One region of the Kitasatospora brasiliensis genome, then DNA from elsewhere that is predicted to be linked to it. Evidence: riboswitches for the same ligand, from Rfam matches in the RefSeq annotation. Region 1 holds a riboswitch; each other region holds the start of a gene.

The links. A riboswitch is a leader RNA that binds a small molecule or an ion and turns the genes downstream of it on or off. The one in region 1 is predicted to bind cobalamin.
Region 2: linked by a shared signal. The riboswitch ahead of QWJ13_RS24150 (cobalamin biosynthesis protein) and the one ahead of metE (5-methyltetrahydropteroyltriglutamate--homocysteine S-methyltransferase) in region 1 are both predicted to bind cobalamin.
Region 3: linked by a shared signal. The riboswitch ahead of QWJ13_RS29595 (ABC transporter substrate-binding protein) and the one ahead of metE (5-methyltetrahydropteroyltriglutamate--homocysteine S-methyltransferase) in region 1 are both predicted to bind cobalamin.
Region 4: linked by a shared signal. The riboswitch ahead of QWJ13_RS21205 (ribonucleoside-diphosphate reductase subunit alpha) and the one ahead of metE (5-methyltetrahydropteroyltriglutamate--homocysteine S-methyltransferase) in region 1 are both predicted to bind cobalamin.

The regions. Positions count from the first base shown of each region.
Region 1 covers NZ_JAUOOW010000001.1:78,470-82,814, reverse strand. The annotation lists gene QWJ13_RS00320 (acyl-CoA thioesterase) at 35-529, shown strand; cobalamin riboswitch at 674-899, shown strand; gene metE (5-methyltetrahydropteroyltriglutamate--homocysteine S-methyltransferase) at 1,056-3,362, shown strand; gene QWJ13_RS00310 (bifunctional 2-methylcitrate synthase/citrate synthase) at 3,429-4,345, opposite strand, start outside.
Region 2 covers NZ_JAUOOW010000006.1:298,452-302,796, reverse strand. The annotation lists gene QWJ13_RS24155 (cobyric acid synthase) at 1-749, opposite strand, end outside; gene QWJ13_RS24150 (cobalamin biosynthesis protein) at 746-1,741, opposite strand; cobalamin riboswitch at 1,882-2,013, opposite strand; gene QWJ13_RS24145 (alpha/beta hydrolase family protein) at 2,392-3,498, shown strand; gene QWJ13_RS24140 (hypothetical protein) at 4,186-4,345, shown strand, end outside.
Region 3 covers NZ_JAUOOW010000008.1:210,911-215,255, forward strand. The annotation lists gene QWJ13_RS29590 (SAM-dependent methyltransferase) at 1-579, opposite strand, end outside; cobalamin riboswitch at 806-1,010, shown strand; gene QWJ13_RS29595 (ABC transporter substrate-binding protein) at 1,091-2,077, shown strand; gene QWJ13_RS29600 (FecCD family ABC transporter permease) at 2,074-3,153, shown strand; gene QWJ13_RS29605 (ABC transporter ATP-binding protein) at 3,150-4,001, shown strand; gene QWJ13_RS29610 (IS110 family RNA-guided transposase) at 3,975-4,345, opposite strand, start outside.
Region 4 covers NZ_JAUOOW010000005.1:371,408-375,752, reverse strand. The annotation lists gene QWJ13_RS21210 (ribonucleotide-diphosphate reductase subunit beta) at 1-525, opposite strand, end outside; gene QWJ13_RS21205 (ribonucleoside-diphosphate reductase subunit alpha) at 525-2,933, opposite strand; cobalamin riboswitch at 3,128-3,282, opposite strand; gene QWJ13_RS21200 (ArnT family glycosyltransferase) at 3,332-4,345, opposite strand, start outside.

The sequences.
Region 1 (4,345 bases):
ATCTCCACGAGGCGATGACGGGCGGGCCGTCGCTGTGACCACTCCCTCCATCGTCTCCCGCACTCCGGCCGAGTCGGCGGTGACCCTGGCCCACATCATGAGCGACCACGACACCAACCTCTACGGGTCGGTGCACGGCGGCGTGATGATGAAGCTGATCGACGACGCGGCGGCCGCCGCCGCCGGGCGGCACGCCGGCGTTCCCGCCGTCACCGTCTCGGTCGAGGAGATGTCCTTCCTCGCGCCCGTCCGGGCGGGGGACCTGCTCACCGTCGCGGCCCGGGTGGAGCACGTCGGACGGACCTCGATGGACGTGGCCGTGATGGTGACCTCGGAGCGGTGGAACCTCACCGGGCCCGTCACCACGGTGGCGACGGCACAACTCGTCTTCGTGGCGGTCGACGCGGAGGGCCGGCCGCACCAGGTCCCTGAGCTGGTCCTGGAGAGCGCCGAGGACCAGCGGCGCGGCCGGGCGGCACAGGAGCGCCGGGCCCGTCGGGCCGCGGCGGCGCGCGGCCGGGCGGAATAACCCCGCGCGGCCGGGCCGAACAGCCCTTCGGCGGACGGGCCGGGGCAGTCCCGCGGCGGATGGGCCGGGCAGCCCCTCACGGCCCAGCCGTCTCACCATGCAGACGCCTTCCGAGATTTCCGCTTCCACGCCGTCGTTTTGCCTCTAAGCTGGCGGGGCAGCTGGTTCGCCCTGCCCGCCAGGCAGGCGCGTCGCAAGAGGGAACCCGGTGGGAATCCGGGACTGCCCCGCAGCGGTGAGCGGGAACGACCGCCGTCATACGCACTGGACCCGGGACGGGTCTGGGAAGCGACGGCCAGTAGGTGTCCGCCCTGGAACCAGGGCGGCCGTGCCCGCGAGTCCGAAGACCTGCCACTGCCCGTACGCGACCGTTCGCGTGCGGCCATCCGGTGACCTCGTGGGCGGGTCGGCGACCACACCAGGCGGGGCCGCGCACGGGCGCGGGCGACCGCCCGGTCCGTCAACCCTTCGCGTCCTCGGGCCGTCACCGGTCATGTGAGGAATCAGGCTCGCGAAGGAGAGTCCCTTGACCACGAAGTCCGCAGCCGCGGCCACCGTGCACGGTTACCCCCGCCAGGGCCGCAACCGTGAGTTGAAGAAGGCGATCGAGGGGTACTGGAAGGGCGCCGTCACGGCGGAGGATCTGCTGGCCACCGCGGCCGACCTGCGCCGGGCGAACTGGCAGCAGCTCGCCGGGGCCGGGATCGAGGAAGTCCCGACCGGTGACTTCTCGCTCTACGACCACGTGCTCGACACGAGCGTGGCGGTCGGGGCGATCCCGCCGCGCCACCGGGCGGCGGTGGCCGCCGACGAGCTGGACGGGTACTTCGCGATGGCGCGCGGCACCCAGCAGGTGCCGCCGCTGGAGATGACCAAGTGGTTCGACACCAACTACCACTACCTGGTGCCGGAGTTGGGGCCGGACACGGTGTTCGCCGCCGATCCGTCCAAGGCGGTGGGCGAGCTGCGGGAGGCGCTGTCGCTCGGCCACCGGGCCCGGCCGGTGTTGGTCGGGCCGGTGACCTACCTGCTGCTGGCCAAGCCGGCGCCCGGGGTGGCCGCCGACTTCCAGCCGATCACCCTGCTGGACCGGCTGCTGCCGGTCTACGCCGAACTGCTCGCGGAGCTGAAGGACGCCGGCGCCGAGTGGGTGCAGCTGGACGAGCCCGCGCTGGTGCAGGACCGCACCCCCGCCGAGTTGAACGCCGCCGCCCGCGCCTACCGCGAGCTGGGCGCCCTCACCGAGCGGCCCAAGCTGCTGGTGGCGAGCTACTTCGACCGGCTCGGGGAGGCGCTGGCGGTGCTGGCGAAGACCCCGGTCGACGGTCTGGCACTGGACTTCACCGGCCCGGCCGCCGCGAACCTGGCGGACCTCGCCGCGGTGGGCGGGCTGCCCGGCAAGCGCCTGGTGGCGGGGGTGATCGACGGACGCAACATCTGGATCAACGACCTGGAGAAGTCCCTCGCCACCCTGGCCACCCTGCTGGGCCTCGCGGACACGGTCGACGTGGCGCCGTCCTGCTCGCTGCTGCACGTGCCGATCGACGCCGCCGCCGAACGCGACATCGACCCGCAGATCGCGCGCTGGCTGGCCTTCGCCAAGCAGAAGGCGCGGGAGGCCGTGCTGCTCGCCCGGGGCCTGCGCGAGGGTATCGGCGCGGTCACCGCCGAACTGGCCGCCAATCGCGCCGACCTCGCCTCGCGTGCGGCCTCGCCGATCACCCGGGACCCGGCGGTGCGTGCCCGCGCCGCCGCCGTCACCGCCGAGGACACCCGCCGCGCCCAGGCCTACCCGCAGCGGACGGAGGCCCAGCGGGCCCGGCTCGGCCTGCCGCTGCTGCCCACCACCACCATCGGCTCCTTCCCGCAGACCACCGAACTGCGCACCGCCCGCGCCGACCTGACCGCCGGGAGGATCGACGCGGCGGCCTACCGGGAGCGGATGGAGGCCGAGGTCCGCGAGGTCATCGGCTACCAGGAGAAGGCCGGGCTGGACGTCCTGGTGCACGGCGAGCCCGAGCGCAACGACATGGTCCAGTACTTCGCCGAGCAGCTCACCGGCTACCTGGCCACCCGGCACGGCTGGGTGCAGTCCTACGGCACCCGGTACGTGCGCCCGCCGGTGCTGGCCGGCGACATCTCCCGCCCGCACCCGATGACCACCGAGTGGTTCGGCTACGCCCAGGGCCTGACCGTGCGCCCGGTCAAGGGCATGCTGACCGGCCCGGTCACCATGCTCGCCTGGTCCTTCGTCCGCGACGACCAGCCGCTGGCCGACACCGCCCGGCAGGTCGCCCTCGCCCTGCGCGACGAGGTCACCGACCTGGAAGCGGCGGGCGCTGCCGTCGTCCAGGTCGACGAGCCGGCGCTGCGCGAGACCCTCCCGCTGCGCGCCGCCGCCCGCCCGGCGTACCTGGCGTGGGCCACCGAGGCGTTCCGGCTGGCCACTTCGGGCGTCCGGGCGGACACCCAGATCCACACCCACATGTGCTACGCCGAGTTCGGCGCCATCATGACGGCGATCGACGAGCTGGACGCGGACGTCATCTCCCTGGAGGCCACCCGCTCGCACATGGAGGTGGCCGGTGAACTGGCCGAGGCGGGCTACCCGCGGGAGGTCGGCCCCGGCGTCTGGGACATCCACTCCCCGCGCGTCCCGAGCACCGAGGAGGTGGTCTCGCTGCTGCGCGCGGGCCTGGCCGCGATCCCGGCGGAGCGCCTGTGGGTCAACCCGGACTGCGGGCTGAAGACCCGCGGCTGGCCGGAGACCCGGGCCTCGCTGGAGGGACTGGTCGGCGCAGCCCGGCTGCTGCGCGCCGAACTGGCCGACTGACGGGGCCGGTTGACGTGCATCGGGGCGGGTGCGGCAGTGGTGCCGCACCCGCCCCGGGGTGGTTCGTCACACGGAGGCCGGCACCGCCCGCCGGCCCGGGCCGTGGTAGGAGGCGAGCGGGCGGATCAGGGCGTTGTGGGTGAGCTGCTCGGTGATGTGGGCGGTCCAGCCGGTGATCCGGCTCAGCACGAAGATCGGGGTGAAGACGGGGGTGTCGAAACCCATCAGGTGGTAGGCCAGGCCGGCCGGGTAGTCGAGGTTGGGGTGGATGCCCTTGCGCTCCAGCACGGCCTCGCGCAGCGCGGTGTGCAGGGCGGCCAGCCGGGCGGCCTCCGGGTCCGTGGTGCGGGCGACCAGGTCGTCGAGGGCGGCCTGCATGATCGGCACCCGGGAGTCCCCGTGCTTGTAGACGCGGTGGCCGAAGCCCATGATCTTCCGCTTGGCGGCGAGGGCCTCGTCCAGCCAGTCGGCGGCGCGGGCGGGCTCCCCGATCTCCGTCAGCATGTGCATCACCGCCTCGTTGGCGCCGCCGTGCAGCGGGCCCTTGAGGGCGCCGATCGCCGCGGTGACGGCGCTGTAGAGGTCGGAGAGGGTGGAGGTGACCACCCGGGCGGTGAAGGTGGAGGCGTTGAAGCTGTGCTCCGCGTAGAGCACCAGGGAGATCTCCAGGCAGCGGACCACCTCGGGCGCCGGGACGGAGCCGAAGCACATCCGGAAGAAGTTCTCGGCGTAGCCGAGGTCAGGGCTCGGCGGGATCGGGTCCAGGCCCCGGCGGCGGCGCTGGTCGGCGGCCACGACGGTGGGCAGCTTCGCCAGCAGGGTGAGCGACTTGGTGAGGTTGGGGGCCGGGCGGCCGTCGTCCTCGGCCGGGTCCTCGGCGCCGAAGAAGCTGACGGCGGTGCGCAGCACGTCCATCGGGTGGCAGGTCTCGGGCAGCTTGGCGAGCAGCTCGGCGGCGGTGCGGTCGAGCGGGCGCAGGGCGC
Region 2 (4,345 bases), on a different contig from region 1:
CGTCCGTCCGTCCGTTCCACCACGGTGGACAGGTCCAGCGAGTCCTCGGCGTCCAGCCAGAGTCCGGGCAGCATCGGCAGGGTGCCCAGCACCGGACGGCCGGTCAGCTCGCGCAGCATCTCCAGGCCGGGCGCGAGCAGCCGCGCGTCGCCGCGGAACTTGTTGACGAACCAGCCCGCCACGTGCCGCTGGTCCTCCGCGGACAGCAGCGCCAGCGTCCCGTACATCGCCGCGAAGACCCCGCCGCGGTCGATGTCCCCGACCACCACCACCGGCAGGTCGGCGGCCGTGGCCAGGCCCATGTTGGCGATGTCGCGGTCACGCAGGTTGATCTCGGCGGGCGAGCCCGCGCCCTCGCAGACCACCACGTCGTAGCGGCGGCGCAGATCGGCCAGGCACTCCAGGGAGCGCTCCAGCAGGACGGGCTTGCGCTCGCGGTAGTCCAGCGCGCCCACCTCGGCGACCGGCCGGCCCAGCAGCACCACCTGGCTGCGACCGTCCGCGCCGGGCTTGAGCAGCACCGGGTTCATCGCGGCCTCCGGCTCCACCCGGGCGGCCTGCGCCTGCATCGCCTGGGCGCGGCCGATCTCCGCGCCGTCGGCGGTGACGAAGGAGTTGAGCGACATGTTCTGCGCCTTGAACGGCGCGACCCGGGCGCCCTGGCGGGCGAGCCAACGGCAGATCCCGGCCGTCACCACGCTCTTGCCCGCGTCCGAGGTCGTCCCAGCGACCAGCAGCGCGTTCGTCATACCCGTCCCCTCTTCTTCAGGAGCGTGCGCAGCAGCACGTGCCCGGCGACCGCGGTGCCCAGCGCCAGCGCGCCCACCCGCCGGGAGAGCGCGCAGGCCCGCTCGATGTCGTCCACCGTCACCGGCCGCAGCTCCGCGCCCAGGACCGGCCGGTCCTCCACCCGCTCTCCGTACCGGAGCGTCCCGCCCAGCCGGACGCCCACCGCGCCGGCGAACGCCGCCTCCGCCTGGCCCGCGTTCGGGCTCGGGTGCGCGGAGCCGTCCCGGCGCCAGACCCGCCAGGCGGTCCGGGGCTCGGGCGCGGCGGCCACCGTCAGCAGCGCCGTCAGCCGGGCGCCGGGCCAGCCCGCCAGGTCGTCCAGCCGGGCCGAGGCCCAGCCGAAGCGGGCGTAGCGCGGCGAACGGTGGCCCACCATCGCGTCCAGGGTGTTGACGGCGCGGAAGGCCAGCAGGCCGGGGGTGCCGGCCAGGGCGCCCCAGGTCAGCGCGTTCACCACGGCGTCGGCGGTGTTCTCGGCGACCGACTCGACCACCGCCCGGGCGATCTGCTGCCCGTCCAGCGCGCTCGGGTCCCGTCCGCACAAGTGCGGCAGCCGCTCCCGGGCGGCCGCGAGGTCGTCGGCGGCCAGCGAACGGCCGATGGTGCGCGCCTCCCTGGTCAGCGAGGTGCCGCCGAGCACCGTCCAGGTCGCGGCCGCCGCCAGCGCCGCCCGGCCCAGCGGGCGTCGGCCGACCGTACGGTCCATGGCGAGCGCGCCCGCCGCGACCGCGCCCACGCACAGCGCCGTGTACCCGGCGCCGGTGGCCCGGTCGTCGCGCCACAGCCGTCGCTCCAGCCGGGTCGCGGCGCTGCCGAAGACGGCCACCGGGTGGCCCCGGCGGGGGTCGGCGAAGCGGGCGTCGGCGGCGTAACCCGCGACGGCGCCGAGTGCGAAGGCGACGGCGCGGGTCAGCGGGCGCGGAGCAGGCGCCAGTGGGCGGGGAGCAGGCACCAGCGGGCGTGGAGACGGCGTCAGCGGGGTCATCGGCCGCACGGCGGAAGGCAGCTCGGCGTCCGGCAGGGCGGGGCAGCCTGCATCGCGTGCGTGTCCTCACTCAGGGTCCGCGCCCTGGATCGACGTGACGGGGGCGAGAGTCTCCTGGCTTCCGGGTCGAACGCACTCCCGGAGCCTTCCAGCGGCCTTCGACGGCCGCCGTGGCGTTGTTCCGAGCGTGCTTCCCGGTGACAGTGGCGGGACCGCGCCGGAATTCCACCGGCTTCCTCTCCATGCCTCCGTTTGGCCTCAGGATCCCATCACGGGCTCGAAGCGGGAGTCAACCGAGGTCACGGAGGGGTTGGTCACACGCGGGCGGGGCTGACGGCCGGTGGGATCGTCACCGACGCACCGTTCGTTTCCGACGCCTCCTCAGCACCTTTCCGGCACCTCCCCGGTGCCTCTTCCCATGTCGTCGGGCCGCCCCCGGTGACCCGAACGGCCCAGTCCGGTGGCCGGGCGGGCGGTATGCCGGTGAACTGGTGCACGAACACCGTCCGGTCCGTGAGCAGCGGGCACGTGAGCAGCGGAGCACGTGAAGAGCGGGGCACGTGAGCAACAGGCCACGTGAACAGCGGAGCACGTGAACAACAGAGCAGGGGAGCGAGATGCGTTGGGGAACCGCCGCCGTCGTGGCGGCCGCCGCGGTCGGGGCAGCCGTGCTGGTGGTCGGTCGTCGGGCCTCCGAGCGGCTGGTCCGTCCGGCGACCGCCGCCCGGGAGTCCGGGCCGGTCCTGGTCCGGGACCTGGCTCCCGGCCGGGTCACCTTCACCCGCGGCCCGGCGAGCCTGCGCCCGGGCCGCTGGGCGGTCGAGTGGGGGGACGGCGGGCACGCGGTCGTGGAGGAGATCCTGCACAGCGACGAGCGGGGCGTCACCCGACGGCTGGTCCGCGCCGAGCGCGGCACCCTCACCCCCGGGACCGAGGTCCGCTTCACACCCCGTGTTCTGCTCGGCGACCCCGCCGAGGCGCTCGGCCTCGCCTTCACCGACACCGCCGCCGAAGGCGAGCTCGGCTCCCTGCCCGCCTGGCGGCTCGACGGCAAACGCGGCACCTGGGTGATCCTGGTGCACGGTCCCGAGGCCGACCGCGGGCAGACCCTCCCGGTGCTCCCCCTCCTCCACCGGCTCGGCCTGCCCGTCCTCTCCGTCACCTACCGCGGCGACCAGGGCGCCCCCGCCTCCCCGGACGGGCTGAGCCACTTCGGCGAGACCGAGTGGCGGGACATCGAGTCGGCGGTACGGCTGGCGCTGGACGGCGGCGCGGGCAAGGTGATCCTGTACGGCTGGTCCCTGGGCGCCACCATGGTCCTCCAGACGGCGGCCCGTTCGGCCTGGTCGCACGCCATCCGCGGCCTGGTCCTCGACTCGCCGGTGCTCGATCTCCCGGCCTCGGCCCGCCGGGACGCCGCCCGGGCCGGCTACCGGGGCGTCGCCGCGGAGCTGGGCGCGCTCGCCGCCGAGGGCCGCACCGGCGTCGACCTCGCCGACTTCGGCCGCCTCGCCGACGGCACCGACCTGCGCGTCCCCACCCTCCTGCTGCACAGCCCCGAGGACCGGATCGCTCCCTTCCGCACCGCCGAGAAGCTGGCCGCCGTCCGCCACGACGTGGTCAGCCTTCGGCCCTTTCCCGGTGCCGACCACGCCACCCTCTGGAACACCGCCCCCGACCACTACACCGAACTCCTCCGCCGCTGGCTCACGCCGCTCCTTTAGCGCCCGTTCCGCCCCCCGCTCGGGTTCTCGTTCCGCCCCCCGGTCGAACGGGCGGTTTCGGCTGGGTCCCGTCGGCTATTCCGGCGCACTTCCCCCCGCCCGTGCGTGAACGTTTCTCCATTCCATCGGGCGGCCGCGAGAAGTCGGATCCGCCGACTTCTCGTGCAGTACGCCTCCCCTTGTCCGCCCGGTTTCCGTCCGGATTCGGGCTGGACAGCCCTGGCGGGAGTCGATGGAGCGGATTTCCCGCGCGTAAACCATCCCGTTGCCAGGGGCAAAAATGTGCCCGACACCCCGGCCCCCACCCCTACGCACGGTGACCGATCGAACATTCCGGGCGACCGGACTGCCCGATGTGGCATGACCAGACCACACGTTTCCAGCCAGGCGGTTTGCCGCTGTTGCCCGATCTTGCGGAGGTGCCACCGCCGGTCGCCCGGTCGTACGGACAACCGGATGTGACAGAAGGCCGGTGCAAGGGGAAGACTGCTCGACGTGACGTCTCGGAACCCGCGCGACCGTGATGCCCCGCTCCCGCCGACGATCGGTACCGGTGCGACGGTGACCCGTCTCCCCGGAACGGCCCAACGGCCCGCCGGTGGCAGGCCGGGCGGGGCGGGTGTCCCCCGTAACGGAGTACCCCGGCGACGAGGGCCCGCTCCGGCTCCCGGGCGAGGCCGGGTTCCCGTGCCGGAGGGCTTCCCGGCACCCGCCGAGCTGGCTCCGCTGGCCCGCCGGATGCTGGTGGACGCCGTCCGGATCGCCCGCTGGGCCGGCGAACTGGCCGAGGTCGACAAGCGCGGCGAACTGCTCCCGGACGACGCCCGCGCGGCCGGCCGGGCACTGG
Region 3 (4,345 bases), on a different contig from region 1:
CTGCCGCAGCGGGTGGGTGGCGGGGGACGGCGAGCGGCGTCGGAAGAAGTCGGTCAGCACGACCCTGCCGCCGGGGCGCAGCACCCGGCGCATCTCCCGCAGGACCCGCCCCCGGTCGGGCATGTGGGGCATCGACTCGATCGCGAGGACGGCGTCGAAGGAGGCGTCGGCGTACGGCAGGTCCATGGCGTCGGCCTGCCGGAAGGACACCTGGCCCCGGAGGCCGGCGGTGTGCGCCAGCTCGTCGGCGCGGGCGATCTGCTCCCGGCTGACCGCGATGCCCGTCACCTCGGCGCCGGTGCGGCGGGCGATCCGTACGGCCGGGGCGCCCACCCCGCAGCCGACGTCCAGCAGGCGGGCCCCGGAGCCGAGCCGCAGGCGCTGCGCCATGACGTCGGTGAGCCGGTCGGTGGCCTGGTCGTACGTCAGCTCGCTGTGCGGGCCGTCCCAGTAGCCGAGGTGGGCGTTGTAGCCGTGCCCGTTCCCCAGGAGGTCGGCGCCGAGCAGGGTCATCCGGTCGTACATCCGCCCGACCTCCTCGGGTACGGGAGCGTTCGGCGCCGGGACGCGTTCTGCCATCTGTCCTCCTGGGGGTGACCGCCGTCGTCTGCCGCACGATCACTATCGCGTGCGGCCGGGGGCCGAAACACCGCGCGGGCGATCGGCACCGTACGGGGGAGCGGGCGCGTCGTGCGGGTACTCCACTTGTCCGAGGAACGCCGCCGGTCTCCAGGCGACGGGCGGCGCCGCGAGCGGCCCGGGCGGCCGTCCCAGGAGCCGGGCGGCACCGCTTTGACCACGCCTGATACCGTGCCAACGCCGTGGTGCACGGGAAACCGGTCGAAGTCCGGTGCGGCCCTCGCCACTGTTGCCGCGGAGTGTCGCGGCCCTCGCTGACCGGCTTGCCCAGCGGTCAGGGCCACTGGGCGGGTCACAAGAGCCGCTTGGGAAGGTCGGTCGCGGCGCGTCGATGCGGAAGCCAGGAGACCGGCCACGGCGCGACATGTTCCACGAGGGTTTTGGAGAACACGTGCCCAGCGGTCAGCCGCGTCCGTTTCGTTCCATATGTTCCGCTCGTCCCACCGGTGCGATGCGCGCCGGCCGGGTGCTCGGGGCCTTCCTGTTCATCGGCGTGCTCGGAGCCTGCACCGGCGCCCCCGCGCCCGTCGCGTCCGGCGGGGCGACCGGAAGCGCCGGGCCGGTCAGCGTGGACAACTGCGGGACCACCGTGTCCGTCGGCGCACCGCCCGAGCGGCTGGTGACGCTCAACCAGGGTGCCACCGAGGTGGCCCTGGCCCTCGGCCTGCAGTCCCGCATGGCCGGTACCGCCTACCTCGACGATGCCGTCCCGGAGAAGTGGAAGGCGGCCTACGACTCCGTCCCGGTGCTCTCCAAGAAGTACCCGACGAAGGAGAACCTCCTCGCGGCCCGTCCCGACTTCCTGTACGCCTCCTACTCCAGCGCGTACACCGACAAGGTCGCGGGCACCCGGGAGGAACTGCGGGGCCAGGGCATCCCGTCCTACGTGTCCCCGTTCGGCTGCTCGGACAAGTCCCTGGTGCCGCCGACGACCTGGCAGGCGGCGTGGGGCGAGCTGAACGACGTCGCCAAGGTCTTCGGTGTCACGGACCGGGCCGCCGCGATCCGGCAGCAGCAGGAGCAGCAGCTGGCCCAGCTGACCGCGACGGCCGCGGGCAAGGGCCTGAAGGTCCTGTGGTACGACTCGGACACCAAGACGCCGTTCGTCGGCGCCGGCCACGGCGGACCCCAGCTGGTGCTCGACGCCGTGGGCGCCACCAACGTCTTCGGGGACCTGCCCGGCGGCTGGCAGACCGTGAGCTGGGAGAAGGTCGTCGCGGCGGACCCGGACGCCATCGTGCTCGCGGACGCCGACTGGGACTCGGCCCAGTCCAGGATCGACTACCTGGAGAACGACCCCGTCCTGAGCCGGCTCGCGGCCGTGCGGCGCAAGGCCTTCGTGGTGCTGCCGTTCTCGGAGTCCACCCCCGGCGTGCTGCTCGCCGACGGCGCCGCCAAGGTGTCCGCCGGACTGAGCCGGCTGCGCCCGGGTTCATGACCACCGCGCCCCACCCCGTCGCGCGGCGCTCCGGCCGGGGCCGCGCGACGGCGGTCCTGGCCGTCGGCGTGGCCCTGCTGCTGACCACCGTGCTCCTCGGCCTGGCCGTGGGCTCGCAGCCCGAGCCGCTCCGGACGGTGATCGACGTCGTCCTGCGCCGTCTCGGGCTGGGCGACCCGCACGTGACCCTGCTGGACGACCGGATCGTCTGGCAGCTGCGGCTGCCCAGGGTCCTGGGAGCGGCCGCCACCGGCGCCGGCCTCGCGGTCTGCGGCGCGGTGCTGCAGACGCTGACCGGCAACGACCTGGCCGACCCGTTCCTGCTCGGGATCTCCGACGGAGCCGCCGCCGGCGCGGTCACCGTGATCGTCCTCGGCGTCGGGGTGACCGGCGCCGAGGGCACCGGAGCGGTGGCGACGGCGGCCTTCGCCGGCGCGCTGCTCGCCGCCGCCGTCGTCCTGGCCCTGGCCGGGGCGCGCACCCGGTCGCTGCCGACCACCCGGACCGTGCTCGCCGGCATCGCGGTGGGACAGATGTGCGGGGCCTACACCTCGTTCGTCGTGATGGTCCTCGGGGACCGCAACGCGGCGCGCGGTGTCATGGAGTGGACGCTGGGCTCGGTCGCCGGCGTGCGCTGGCCCACCGCCGTCTTCCTGACGGCGGTCGCGCTGGCCGGTGTCACGGTCCTGGCCTCCTCGGCCCGCGACCTGGACGCCTTCGCCTTCGGCGAGACCTCCGCCCGCTCCCTCGGCGTCCACGTCGAGCGCACCCGCTGGGTCCTCGTCGCCACCGCCGCGCTGGTGACCGCGTGCCTGGTCGCCCACACCGGCGTCATCGGGTTCCTCGGCCTGGTCGTACCGCACGTGGTCCGTCTCGTCTGCGGCCCGCGCCACGCCCTGCTGCTGCCCGTGTCGGCCCTGATGGGCGCGTCCCTCCTGGTCGGCAGCGACATCGTGGCGCGCTCGGTCCTCCCCGAGCGGGAGATCCCCGTCGGCGTCATCACGGCCGGGCTCGGAGCGCCCTTCTTCGCCTGGCTGCTGTGGCGCCAGGGGCGGGCCGACGGGAGGGCACAGTGACGCCGGCGCCCCCCGTCGGGCTGCGCGCGGAAGGGCTGCGGGTGCGCGTCGGCGCGGCCACCCTGCTGGACGAGGTCTCGCTCGCGTTCGGCCCCGGCCGGGTCACCGGCCTGCTCGGGCCCAACGGCGCCGGGAAGACCACCCTGCTGCGCGCGGTCGCCGGACTGACCCGGCCGAGCGCGGGGCGGGTCCTCCTGGACGGGGAGGACCTCCACGCGCTCACGGCCCGCCGACGAGCACGGCAGATGGCCTTCATGGAGCAGCAGGCGGACACCCGGCTGTCGCTGCCGGTCCGTCAGGTCATCGAGCTCGGACGCACGCCGCACCGCGGCCGCTGGCCCGTGCCGACGACCGCCGCCGCCGACGCCCACGAGCGGTCCGTGTTCGCCGACGCCGTCGCCGCGGCCGACGTCGGCCACCTGCTCGACCGGTCCTGGCCGACGCTGTCGGGCGGCGAGCGGCAGCGGGTCCAGCTCGCGCGGGCGCTGGTGCAGGAGCCCGGGGTGCTCCTGCTCGACGAGCCCACCAACCACCTCGACCTGCGCCACCAGCTCGGCTTCCTGGAAACCGTCCGCGGGCTGGGCATCACCACGGTGGCCGCGCTGCACGACCTCGAACTCGCCGCCGCCTACTGCGACGAGGTCGCCGTCCTGCTCGACGGCCGACTGGTCGCCCACGGGCCGGTCTCCGAGGTGCTCACCTCGCCCATGGTCGCGCGCGTCTACGGCGTCGACGTCACCGTGGAGCGACACCCCCGGCACGACAGACCGCACATCCGCTGGAACGGACTGCTCCACCGAAAGGACTTCCCAATCGTGATGTCAAGCCGCAGCCGTGACGGGAGGTGAATCTTGATAGCACTGTCCGTCACGGATCATCGCCCACAGGACGTTGAGCCTGCGCCGGGCGAGAGCGAGCAGGGCCTGCTTGTGGCCCTTCCCCTCGGCCCGTTTGCGCTGGTAGTAGGCCTTGGAGGCGGGGCACGTCGTGGTGCTGACCATGGCCGAGAGGTACATGCTCCGCAGCCGGCCGCGGTGGTATCGCTTGGGCCTGCGGAGGTTGCCGCTGACGCGGCCGGAGTCGCGGGGTCTGGGGGCGAGGCCGGCGAACCCGGCCAGACGATCAGCACTGCCGAAGGCGTCCATGTCACCGCCGGTGGCGGCGATGAACTCGGCTCCGAGCCTGGGGCCCA
Region 4 (4,345 bases), on a different contig from region 1:
GAAGCAGATCAGGTTGAGCAGGAACGCCCGGCGATCTTCCTTCGTCTGGAGCGAGTCGATGTGGTCGACCGCGTTCATGTACTTGAAGCAGAACTGGGCCTTCTGGTGGATGGAGGGGATGTTCTCCACCGCGGCGAAGGCCGCGTTGCGGTCCTCCGGGTCGGGCAGGTAGGTGTCCAGCAGCGTCAGGTAGAACTGCACATGGACGGCCTCCTCGAACAGCTGGCGCGACAGGTACAGGCGCGCCTCCGGGGAGTTGATGTGCTTGTAGAGGCTCAGCACCACGTTGTTGGAGACGATCGAGTCACCCGTCGCGAAGAACGCGACCAGTCGCCCGATCAGGTGGCGCTCGCCCTCGTTGAGCTTCGCCAGGTCGGCGACGTCCGAGTGCAGGTCCACCTCCTCCACCGTCCAGGTGTTCTTGATGGCGTCCCGGTACCGGTCGTAGAACGACGGGTAGCGCATCGGGCGCAGGGTCAGCTCGAAGCCGGGGTCGAGCAGCATCTTCTGGCGGTCGTCGGACATTACTGGCAGGCCTCGCAGGACTCGGGGTTCTCCAGGGAGCAGGCGATGGCGGCTTCCTGCTCCGGGGTGAGGGAGGGGGTGTTCACGGGCACGGGCGCGGGCGCGGCGGCACGGGCGGCACCGGGCGCGGCCTGGGCGATGCGGGTGGCCGGGCGCGAACGCAGGTAGTAGGTGGTCTTGAGACCGACCTTCCACGCGTAGGCGTACATCGAGCTGAGCTTGCCGATGGTCGGCGCCGCCATGAACAGGTTCAGGGACTGGCTCTGGTCCAGGTACGGCATGCGCGCGGCGGCCAGGTCGATCAGCGCGCGCTGCGGCAGCTCCCAGGCGGTGCGGTACAGCGAACGGACCTCGGCGGGCAGCCAGTTGAGGTCCTGGACGGAGCCGTTGGCGTCGCGCAGGGCGTCGCGGGTCTGCTGGTCCCAGACGCCGAGCTCCTTGAGCTCGCGCACCAGGTACGGGTTGACCTGGAGGAACTCGCCGGAGAGGGTCTCGCGCTTGAACAGGTTGGACACCTGCGGCTCGATGCACTCGTACACGCCGGCGATGGAGGCGATCGTCGCGGTCGGCGCGATGGCCAGCAGCAGCGAGTTGCGCAGGCCGGTGACGGCGATGCGGGCGCGCAGCGCGTCCCACTTCTCGCCCCACTGGGGGGCCACGTCGAAGTGGTCGATGTGCAGTTCGCCGCGGGCGGCGCGGGTCTCGCCGTACGCCTCGTGGCGGCCGAGCTGCTCGGCGAGGTCGGCGGAGCGCTCGTAGGCGGTGAGCATGATGCGCTCGGCGATCAGGGTGGACAGGGCCTTCGCCTGGGCGGAGTCGAAGTCGATCCGCAGCTTGAAGAAGACGTCCTGGAGGCCCATCACGCCGAGGCCCACGGGGCGCCAGCGGGAGTTGGACGTCCCGGCCTCGCTGGTCGGGTAGAAGTTGATGTCCACCACGCGGTCGAGGAAGGTGACGGCGGTGCGCACGGTGGCGTCCAGCCGCTCCCAGTCCATCGCGCCCAGCAGGTCGTCGGCGGAGGCACCGGGGGCCACGTGGGCGCCGAGGTTGACCGAGCCCAGGTTGCAGACGGCGGTCTCGGAGTCGTCCGTGACCTCCAGGATCTCCGTGCACAGGTTGGAGGAGTGCACGGTGCGGCCCGGCAGCGCGGTCTGGTTGGCGGCGCGGTTGGAGGCGTCCTTGAAGGTCATCCAGCCGTTGCCGGTCTGCGCCAGGGTGCGCATCATGCGGGCGTACAGGGTCTGCGCGGGGATGGTGCGCACGGCCTTGCCGGCCAGCTCGGCCTTGCGGTAGGCCTCGTCGAACTCGGCGCCCCACAGGTCGACCAGCTCGGGGACGTCGGCCGGGGAGAACAGCGACCAGTCCTCGTTGGCGTTGACCCGGCGCATGAACTCGTCCGGGATCCAGTGGGCCAGGTTGAGGTTGTGGGTGCGGCGGGCCTCTTCGCCGGTGTTGTCGCGGAGCTCCAGGAACTCCTCGATGTCGGCGTGCCAGGTCTCCAGGTAGACGCAGGCCGCGCCCTTGCGGCGGCCGCCCTGGTTGACGGCGGCGACCGAGGAGTCGAGGGTGCGCAGGAACGGCACGATGCCGTTGGACTTGCCGTTGGTGCCGCGGATCAGGCTGCCGCGCGAGCGGATGCGCGAGTAGGACAGGCCGATGCCGCCGGCGTGCTTGGACAGGCGGGCGATCTGCGCGTAGCGGTTGTAGATCGAGTCCAGGTTGTCCAGCGGCGAGTCCAGCAGGTAGCAGCTGGACATCTGCGGGTGGCGGGTGCCGGAGTTGAAGAGCGTCGGCGAGGAGGTCAGGTACTCCAGGCGGCTCATCAGGCCGTACAGCTCGGAGACCTCGCGCACGGACTGCTCGTTGTCGCCGACCGCCAGGCCACAGGCGACGCGGAGCAGGAAGTGCTGCGGGGTCTCGATCACCTTGCGGGTGATCGGGTGGCGCAGCAGGTAGCGGGACTGCACGGTGCGCAGGCCGAAGTACTCGAACCGGTCGTCGCCGGCGGTGTCGATCAGCGCGTCCAGGGCGGCGGCGTGCTTGGCGACGAAGTCCGCGGTGGTGTCGCCGATCAGGCCCTCGGCGTGGCCGACGGCGATCGAGGCGGAGAAGGAGACCGAGCCCTGGCTGTTCGCCTCGTCGACGATCTCCAGCGCGAGCAGGCGGGCGGCCAGCTTCGAGTACTGCGGGTCCTCGGCGATCATCGACGCGGCGGCGTCCACGGCCAGCCCGCGCAGCTCGGCGAAGTCCGAGCCGGCGTGGCGGCCGCGCAGCGCGGCGGCGGCGACATGGCCGGGGTCGACCTCGGTGAGGTCGGTGCTGCGGTCGGTGAGCAGCCGCAGCAGGGCGCCGCCGGGGTCGGAGACCGTCGGGTCGGTGAAGGCGGTACCGGTGCCCTGGGTGGGCAGGGTGACTGAGGCGGCGGTGGTCAAGGCGCTCTCTCCTGGCGGCGATCGGCGGCGGTGATCGGGGGCCGCCGGGCCGTTCGGGGCAGGGGAGCACAGCGCGAACGCCAAAACGGCGTCGCGCGACGGTGACTCCCCGGCCCGCCCGCGAGGCCCGGAGGTGTACTGCTGATGCTGGCGCGGCCTCTGCGGGAGGGCCGTGGCGCAGGCTGTCGGCAGGTACTCGGACTCGCGGCACGGCTGCTGGAGCCGCTCGCACACCGCTGCGGGGCAGTCCCGGATTCGCACCGGGTTCCCCTGCGTCGACAGCAGTAGCGAGCATACATGTAGTGCCGCCAGCTTGCGGCGGCACCATATGTTGTGCCTGTCGTGTCGCGGGTGTGGGTGGGCCGGGTGGCCGGTCAGTGCTTCAGATAGACCTTGTACGTACTCGAATCGCCGGTCGGCGACGTGAATTGGGCGATCAGCCGGTACTGCCCGGAGGCCGTCAGGGCGTCGCTCAGGGCCCGGTCGGTGGCCTTCGGCGCGGTGCTGTCGAGGACGACCATGGAGAACCATCCGTCGCGGATCGCGGCCACGCTGCCGGCGTCCCCGTGGTGCTGCGCGCCGGCGGCGTCGCGGTACTCCGTGCCGGTGCGCGCGGAGACCCACTGCTCGGGCTTGGAGACGCCGCCGAGGTAGTACTCGGCGAGTCCGTCGACCTCGGTGAGGTAGTGGCCCTGGGGGTCCGTGTGGACCCGCAGGACGGCCAGCAGGCGGCCGGAGTCGGGGCCGTTCTGGTAGCGCAGCGCGGACTGCTCCAGGCCGAGGGCGAGCAGCGCGACCCAGACCAGGATGCCCAGCTGCGGGTGGCGGAAGTGGGCGCCGACCAGCCGGGTCAGGCCGACGCCGGCGAGCGGGGCGGCCAGCAGCGCGCCGTAGCCGAGGTGGCGGAACAGCGCGCCGGAGGTGCCGGTCCACAGGTGGGCGGCGGGGATCAGCAGGGCTGTGACGGTGAGCACGGTGCCGAGCAGGGCGCGCTGGCCCCGGCTGGTGGGCAACGGGTCCTGCTCCGGCGCGTCGTGCTCGTTCATCTGCTCGCGGCGCGCGTAGGCGATGGTGCCGGCCACCGCGAGGACGGTGAACAGGCCGGCCCACTGGAGCGTGTTGAGCAGGATCGAGCCGGCCGGGCCGGGGGCGTTGCCGCGCGAGGGCGACCAGCCGGCGAGCTTGCCGAGGGTGCCGTACGGGAGCAGCAGGACGAGGGTGCCGGCGCCCGCCAGCAGGGCGCGCAGGGCGGCCGGGCCGGTCCGCTGGTACGGCCGGGCACCGGCGAAGGCGAGGGCGACCAGGGCCGGGACGGCGAAGGCCGCGGAGTAGGCGACGGCGCAGGCCAGTGCCGCGGGTGGGGCGGCGAGCAGGGCCAGCGCCGGGTG